DNA from 2 places in the Lysinibacillus sp. NPDC047702 genome. Region 1 is predicted to be linked to the other one. Evidence: predicted binding sites of a transcription regulator. Region 1 holds the regulator's gene; the other holds the start of a gene.
The links. The regulator CtsR, encoded in region 1, represses protease genes until heat stress. The targets are predictions, from matches to a motif close to ATGGTCAATAAAGGTCAAACA.
Positions count from the first base shown of each region.

Region 2: a site for CtsR is predicted at 2,245-2,265, ahead of clpP (ATP-dependent Clp endopeptidase proteolytic subunit ClpP). Genes of this name have one in related genera too.

Region 1 covers NZ_JBNNMG010000040.1:5,135-9,511, reverse strand. Annotated here, with positions in the region: gene ACQKIM_RS17595 (ATP-dependent Clp protease ATP-binding subunit) at 1-84, opposite strand, end outside; gene ACQKIM_RS17590 (protein arginine kinase) at 74-1,183, opposite strand; gene ACQKIM_RS17585 (UvrB/UvrC motif-containing protein) at 1,180-1,728, opposite strand; gene ACQKIM_RS17580 (CtsR family transcriptional regulator) at 1,742-2,212, opposite strand; gene ACQKIM_RS17575 (DUF4870 domain-containing protein) at 2,697-3,002, opposite strand; gene ACQKIM_RS17570 (class I SAM-dependent methyltransferase) at 3,131-3,811, shown strand; gene corA (magnesium/cobalt transporter CorA) at 3,883-4,377, shown strand, end outside.
Region 2 covers NZ_JBNNMG010000009.1:82,494-86,870, reverse strand. Annotated here, with positions in the region: gene ACQKIM_RS07135 (amino acid ABC transporter permease) at 1-575, opposite strand, end outside; gene ACQKIM_RS07130 (basic amino acid ABC transporter substrate-binding protein) at 665-1,462, opposite strand; tRNA gene ACQKIM_RS07125 (tRNA-Arg) at 1,966-2,040, opposite strand; gene clpP (ATP-dependent Clp endopeptidase proteolytic subunit ClpP) at 2,352-2,942, shown strand; gene ACQKIM_RS07115 (HPr family phosphocarrier protein) at 3,087-3,344, opposite strand; gene whiA (DNA-binding protein WhiA) at 3,459-4,377, opposite strand, start outside.

The DNA.
Region 1 (4,377 bases):
TGATTCGTGTTTCCAACGAATTGCCTCTTCCTGTGCAAGCTGTAATACTTTTTGTGCGCGTTGTGTAAAACGATTAAACATCATATGAATCCTCTCCTTTTTCCCCTATAATAGGCTTACTCATATTTTCACGAAATAATGCCTCACGAAGCATTTCCGCTCGTACGCGATCACGCTCGGCAGGTGGTAAAACCTCTCCTGCATAATGTTGTAAAAATCCTGGCTGCATACTGACAACACACTCGTTAAGAGTCGTCGCCTTAATGCCCTCTATCAACTGTAAATCTACCCCTAAACGGACGTTGGACAAGCAGGTAGCCGCCTCTTCGCTCGTTAAAATACGAGCATGTGTTAAAGTACCTAATGCACGATATACTCGATCTTCTAGGGCAAGTTCTGCTTTTTCCATTAATCTGCCTCTTGCATGTCGCTCTTTTTGAATAATTTTTTCAGCGACGCTTTGAATGTCTGCCAAAATGTCTTCTTCTGTTTTGCCTAGTGTTATCTGATTCGACACTTGGTAAACATTACCTAAATTTTCACTACCTTCCCCATATATCCCTCTTACCGTCATTCCCAGCCTTGTCATGGCATTAATAATTTGACTCATTTGACCTGTTAATGTAAGGGCAGGCAGGTGCATCATAACGGATGCTCGTAAACCAGTACCAATATTTGTCGGGCAGCTTGTTAAATATCCAAAAGTATCACGAAATGCATAAGGTAAAGCTTTTTCTAGGGCTCGATCAATTTTATTGGCCTGCTCATATGCCCTTTGTAGCTGAAAACTCGCTGTCATACATTGAATGCGTAAATGGTCCTCTTCATTCACCATAATGCTAATTGATTCATCATCAGATAATAGCATGGAGCCAACTTGTTCTTTTTTGGCAAGCTGAGGACTTATTAAATGCTTTTCTACAAGAATTTGACGCTGTAAGGATGTTAAGTCTTTGATGGCAAAATATGAGTAATGATCTTGGAGCTTTGTGCTATCCTGCACGGCATGTGTTACAGCCTGCTCTACCTGCAATGCCTCATTCTCTGTAAAGGATAGTGGAAAACGATAGCCATCTAAATTTCGTGCAAGACGGATACGTGTACTGATGACTATATCTGAATAATCGTCCTCCACGCTCATCCATGTGGGTGTAGCTCGTTCTAGAAACGATTCAATCATCACGTCACATCACCACCTTCAAATTGTAGCTGTTTCTCCAGTTCCTTCACTTCATCTCGCAGTTTGGCGGCCTCCTCAAACTGTTCATCATCTACAGCTACTTTCATAAGTTTCCGAATATCTTCTATTTGTTTTTTAATGACATAAATATTACTATGGGCGCCTGGCATCTTACCAAGATGTTGAGGTCCTGCCTGTATTCTATTAAAGAGCTTCGGCAAGTGCTCACTAAAGCTGTCATAGCAGCTAGGGCAACCGAATTTTCCTTCTTTTAAAAATCGTTTATACGTAAATCCACACTGTGGACAAGTTTGTGGTTGTGGCTGCGCCTGTTGTTTTTCATCCACTTTTTGTTGTTGCCATGTCGGTGAGCCAAACCAATTAGATAATAGCTGTTGAATAGATACAGGCTCTTGTTTAAATTCTGCATGAAATGGATGGAACTGCGAGGCGCAGACGTCACAGTAATGGTGCTCTACCTTTTGTCCATTTTGAACTTGTGTTACAGTTACCGTCGCATTACGCTGCTTGCAATGTTCGCAAATCATTTCCATCACCTCTCTATTTTTGCTGTTCGTATTTGATTGTTGTTAGCATTGCTCGTAATATTCTTGCTCGAATGGTATCCCGTAATGGGAGTGGCAAATCCAAAGTGGAGCGATCAATGGCTGCTAACATTATTTTCGCTTCTCGCTTTGAAATTACCTGCTCATCAATAAGCCGATAAACTAAATCTTCTGCCATTGTTTGCGATGCCCCTCCCTCTATCTGCCTGAGGACATCGTCAATCAAATCAATTTGTGAATTCGCGCGGACACGTAAAATTCGTATGTATCCACCACCACCACGTTTGCTTTCAACAAGATAACCTCGTTCGGCAGTAAATCTAGTATTGATCACATAATTTATTTGTGAGGGCACACATTGAAATTTATCAGCAATTTCACTGCGCTTAATTTCAATATGCCCTTCTCCACCTAATTCAAGTACTTGCTTCAAGTAGCCTTCTATGATGTCTGATATATTACGCAATAGGAATACACCTCGCTTACTTCACTGACTTTGACTATCTTTGACTTTCTTTGAGTATATTATACAAAACGCTTGAAAAAAATTGCAATGATTTCGCCTATAGAAAAATTAAAAGCAGTCATCTTTTCATTCAAACGCTTGAAAAATCACCATTCATGCTAGATATCTTTGAGTCATATGTCTAATGTACCCTTTTTAGTGATGAAAAAAACGCAAGCACATGCAATCAGCATATACTTGCGTTGATCAATTTCGCCTTGGCGTAATTGCGTCTGGATTTTCAAAGGTTGTGAAGATCTTAGCCTGAGTCCCTCTATTTCAGTAGGTGTTTGGTCACCCAACTGAAAAGGAACCAAAACCGCACTCATCTCCACCTGTAGAGGTGGGAGTCTTCTGTATCTGCCGCTGCCGCTACGCTTATGCGCATAAAACATCTGCCGCTATGCTTTCGATACAAAAAACATTTGCTGAATGAAGATAAAAATTATACCCAGCGGCCAACAATTGGGTAACGCCATGGTTCATCAGATATAGCCTTTACAATACCAATAATCGGTACGACAAACACCATAATACCGAAAATGATTAAAAACGGTAAACCAACTAGTACAAAACTGAGTGCCACAGAAATTGCAATTAAAACACCCATAACAATCTGGAACAGTAATGCTTGAATGGAAATAGCCTTTACCTCTTTATCAGAACTAATTAAGAAAAATAAAATTGGCACTAACCATGGCGCAAAAAATGCACTTGCGTGTATGATTACCTTAGACCATTTAGCTTCCATTTATATCAACCCTTCTTTTTTAAATTTTCTTTTGTTTTATGTACTACTATTTACGGAACTATACCCTTAATAGTTTCATTGTATGTTGTATTTTTTTAAAAATTTTTGGGAAAGGCATGTGAGACACAATGGAATTTAATAACACACTTGCAAACGAATACGAAAAAGGTATTCGTCGAACCTTACCTAGTTACGATGCCATGCTACGTTTAACACAAACCTTTTATCATTCCACACTACCTGAGAAAGCTAAACTCTTAGTAGTTGGCTCTGGAAGCGGCAATGAAATTTTACAGCTTGCAGAGCATAAGCCAGCTTGGTCATTTGTTGGCATCGATCCTTCTGAGGCTATGCTACATATAGCGGAGGAGCGTTTAAAATCTTTACCTAATCAAATTTCTTTATACCATGGAACTATACTGGAGACGAAGTTACCCTCTGGGGAGTTTGATGCGGCTAGCTGTATTTTAGTGCTGCATTTTATCAATGGGACTCAAGAAAAGCTTGCAACATTAAAAGAAATAGCAAATAATTTAAAGCCTGGTGCACCATTTGTTCTTGTTTCAAAATATGGGCAGCCCGGCTCTTTAGAAACCGAACTACAATTTGATTTATGGCGGGCCTATTGGCTGCAACATACAAAGCTAACTTCCTCAGAGGTAGCTGATATGGAAAAATCCATACGCTCTCTTTCTTTTATGCCTGAGGAGGATATTTTAACATTACTTCAAGAGGCAGGATTTACAAAGCCATCCAGATTTTTTGCCACTACTTTATTTGGTGGTTGGATATGCTATAAGGGAGTCTAAAAATAAATGTATTACTCTATGAAGACGACTACTCCTACAAAGTTATAATCAACAGAATTGAGGTGAATGCTGTGATACGCACAATCGGAATTACAAAAGATCAACAACTTTTAAAGGATTTTCCTATCGAGGATATACACAATAATCATTTTGAATGGTATTGGGTCGATTTTGATTGCCCTACTACTGAAGAAGAGCTCCTATTGGATACATTTTTCCATTTCCATCCACTTGCTATAGAAGACTGCTTAATGCGTTTACAGCGACCAAAGCTCGATTTTTATGATGATTTCCATTTCTTTGTTATTCATAGAGTGAATGAAGAATTAGCAGCAGAGGAAGTTAATATTTTTGTTTCAAATAAATTTATTGTAACCTTCCATAAAAATACTGCTCCCGAAATCGATAGAGTACAAAATATGCTAGAAAAACAACCGAAAAATTGGGAACGAGGTACAGTGTATTTAACCTATCAGGTAATTGATAAAATCGTTGATAATTATTTTCCGCTGGCCTATAAAATTGAGGATCATTTAAACGCTCTAGAAGATGAATTAAACTATCAA
Region 2 (4,377 bases), on a different contig from region 1:
TCCCAGAAACGGAAGCTGGCTCCTGCTACTACTTTACTTGCATATAAAATATCTGGAGCAGCAATAACTGTTACTAATGAGGAATCCTTTAATAGCGCAATAAATTCATTCCCTAAAGGTGGGATCATTCGTCTAAATGCCTGTGGTAAAATGACCTTTCTCATCGCTTGGTTATGTGTTAAGCCAAGTGATCGAGCTGCCTCCATCTGACCTTTCGCAATACTTTGAATGCCCGCACGGAAGATTTCCGCATTATAGGCCGCACAGTTTAAAATAAGTGCCGTTATCCCTGACACCATATAACCTAAAGAGTGTCCAAAAATCGTAGGTATTACGGCTAAGTGAATTAATAAAATTTGCACTAGCATTGGTGTTCCACGGAATAAATCAACATAAAGCTTACATGGCCAATAAATCCATTTTTTCGTTGATAATTTTCCGAGCCCTAAAAATAATCCTAAAAAAATACCACCAAAATAACCACTGAGTGTCAAAATTAATGTTACGCCAATACCACGTATAAACATATCTCGGTAGTTCCAGACTATGTCCCAGCGTAAGTCAAAGATGTCCATCCGAAAACCCCATTTCCCCTAAAAAGTTACGAAAGAATATGAAACCGCTAGCCTATCAACTATGCGCTAGGGGCATCATTATCCTTGTCTTACTTAAAGTCTGAGCCAGTAATTTCTTTTAATTTACCGTTTTCTTTAATCTTTTGTAGACCTTCATTTAATAGGTTTAAAAGCTCTTTATTTCCTTTTTGAACCATGAAGCCATAATATTCTTTTTCAAATGCATCATCTTCTACTATTTTAAGTTTTTGATCTGGATGTGCTTTGATATATTCATAAACTACTGCATTATCACCGATCGCAGCATCTACATTGCCATTCAGCATTTCTTGGATAGCCACTGGTTGATTTTCAAATGCCATAATTTTTGTACTAGCATCACCCTGTAGTTTTTTGGCAGCTTCGTGACCAGTAGCATTAATTTGTACCGAAATCTTTTTATCTTTTAACTCAGCTAATGACTTAATCTTTGAATCTTCTTTTACAACAATTAATAATTGAGATTCATAATATGGCTCTGTAAAATCAAATGACTCTTTACGCTTTTCATTAATTGTGATCCCTGATGCCCCAATATCTGTTTCACCATTTTGAATTGTTTGGAATACAGGCTCCCAACCAATATTTTGCCATTCTACTTCAAAGTTCATTTCATCAGCAATAGCCTTCAAAATATCGACATCAATCCCTACAATATTCCCTTTATCGTCAATTGATTCAAAAGGAGCGAAAGTAGCCTCAGTACCTACCTTATAAACTTTTTTACCGCTTCCACCATCCTCTGCTGGTGCACTACCTGATGATTTATCTTCCTTCGCGCCACATCCTGCTAGAGCTAGCATTAGTGCTGCCACGAGCATAAGTAACATGGTTAATCTTTTTTTCATAGCGTTTCCCCCTAAAATAAGTTTTTCCGAAATATGACTTCATTTTTCACAATTCGGAAATGTTCGACTATTAGGTCAATTATAGTAACATTATTGCCAATAGACAATAACTTTTCGTATAAAAGTAATTATTTTTTCATAAAAATTTATCTCTATGCGTTATTTTAGCAAAAAACGGTATGAATAAACGAAAATAGCATCAAAAATGTATATTTATACACGGCTAATCATGCCATAATTAGATAGTTTTAGTCAAAAAAAAAAGAATCCCCTCAGATAGGATTCTTTTTTTCGACTAGATGGCTAGTCCTCACGTACAGTATGTTCACTAAAAAATAATTTGGAGTTGTTGCTTTTTTTGAAGGTTTGAATGGAACAAATACGGGAATAATGCCAATTAGGGCAGTATTTCCACTATTTTCCCTTCTTTCTCCACTAAGCAGGCTGCTAAACTACTTATTAGGAGAATCGAGCTATAAATGTATATCAAATAATCAGTAAAATGGCGCCCTCGGAGGGAATCGAACCCCCAGTGCAAGAACCGGAATCTTACGTGTTATCCATTACACCACGAGGGCAATTAAAAAACAAAAAAAAAGTACTCACTCTAGGCTTTATGAAAAGCATGATGTAGATAATCCTCATTTTTTGAAGCATACCCGCAAAATAGTGAACCGTACTTTAAACTTATGACCTTAACTATTATACAAACGTATTGCTAACAATTCAACTATAGAATGCAAAAACAATTTATTTTTTTTATTTCACTTTAGCAGGGTTAATATTTGACCTTCCCTGACTATAATGTGTATGATAAGGATACAGCTGAAATACAACAGAAGTTTTCAGCAAAAGTATTCGAATTTAGTTTTATTAAGGAGGATTTAACATGAATTTAATTCCTACAGTTATTGAACAAACAAGCCGTGGTGAACGTGCCTATGACATCTATTCACGACTACTAAAAGACCGCATCATCCTTTTAGGAAGTGCGATTGATGACAACGTGGCTAACTCTATCGTAGCACAGCTTTTATTCCTACAAGCTGAAGATCCAGATAAAGATATCTCACTTTATATTAACTCACCAGGTGGATCAATCACTGCCGGTATGGCCATCTATGACACAATGCAAATTATCAAACCACAAGTGCAGACAATTTGTATCGGTATGGCAGCATCTATGGGGGCATTCCTACTTGCAGCAGGTGAGCCTGGTAAACGATTCGCATTACCAAATGCAGAAGTAATGATTCACCAACCACTTGGTGGTGCACAGGGTCAAGCAACTGAGATTGAAATCGCTGCAAAACGAATTTTATTCCTACGTGAAAAATTAAATGGTATCTTATCAGAACGTACTGGGCAACCGCTTGAAGTCATTTCAAGAGATACAGATCGTGATAACTTCATGACGGCTGAACGTGCAAAAGAATATGGCTTAATCGACCATATTATGGACCGTAACGACCGTAAATAACACAGTACAGACATCTCAGATTTAGTTCTGAGATGTCTTTTTTTACTTTTAATCCATTCTATCCGTCACATTAGCTCCGCTATCCACCACTTCTAGTAATTAGATACACAAAAAACTGCCCAATTTATTGGACAGTCTTTATATTTAATCTTCTTTTTCGATTAATTCTGCCAATGCTGTAACCGCTTGCTCAGCATCGTTGCCTTCACTGCTTAAAACTACCTCTGTTCCTTTGGCAATAGCTAAGCTCATTACACCCATAATGGATTTAGCATTAACTTTTTTCTCATCCTTCTCAAGAAAGATATCTGCACTAAAACGATTTGCCTCTTGAACAAATAACGCTGCTTGTCTAGCCTGTAGTCCTAATTTTAATTTGACTTGGACTCTTCTCTCGGTCATTCTCAAAACTCCCCTTTACTACCGTTCATCTTATTAGTTTTATCTTACCTCACTTACTAGCAAAAGAACAATACGCGATTACGCATCACATTCATACCTGAAAAGTATGAAAACTTAACCGCCTATCTTTTCTCCACGTCTTAATGCATCTGCTATTTCGTCGATTTTTCGTAAACGATGATTGACACCTGATTTACTGACCGTTCCGCTTGATACCATTTCACCCAGTTCTTTAAGTGTGACATCTTGATATTCCACTCGTAAACGAGCAATTTCCCGAAGCTTTTCTGGTAATTGATCTAAACCAATGGAATTTTCAATAAATCGAATATTTTCTACCTGACGCAATGCTGCACCTATTGTTTTATTTAAGTTTGCTGTTTCACAATTGACAATACGGTTAACACTATTCCTCATATCCCGCAATATACGAACGTCCTCAAACTTCATCATTGCCTGATGAGCTCCTACAATATTAAGAAAATCAGAAATTTTTTCTGCCTCTTTTAAATAGGTCACAAAGCCCTTTTTCCGTTCTATTGTTTTTGCATTTAGCTCAAATTCATTCATCACATCCATTAAAGCCTCGCCATGCTCTTTATATAAAGAATAGATTTCTAAATGGTAGGCTGATGTTTCTGGATTATTAACAGAGCCGCCTGCTAAAAATGCACCTCGTAAATATGCTCTTTTTTGACCACTTTTTTTAATGAGCTTTGGAGAAATCGTATGATTGAATTGAAAGTCGTCTGAGATGATTTCTAAATCAATTAATAGCTCACGTGCACCTTCTCTTACACGGCAAATATATACGTTATTTTTTTTCAAACGCATTTTCTTTCGGACAAGTAACTCGACGTTATACGGATACAACTTTTTCATAATCGTATAGAGTCTTCTTGCAATTGCAGCGTTTTCAGTTTGTACGTCTAAGCTTAGCTGTTTATTCGCAAAGGATAATGAACCATTCATACGAATTAGGGCAGATACTTCTGCTTTCATACAATGATTGTCCGCTTCTATTTGCGTTAAT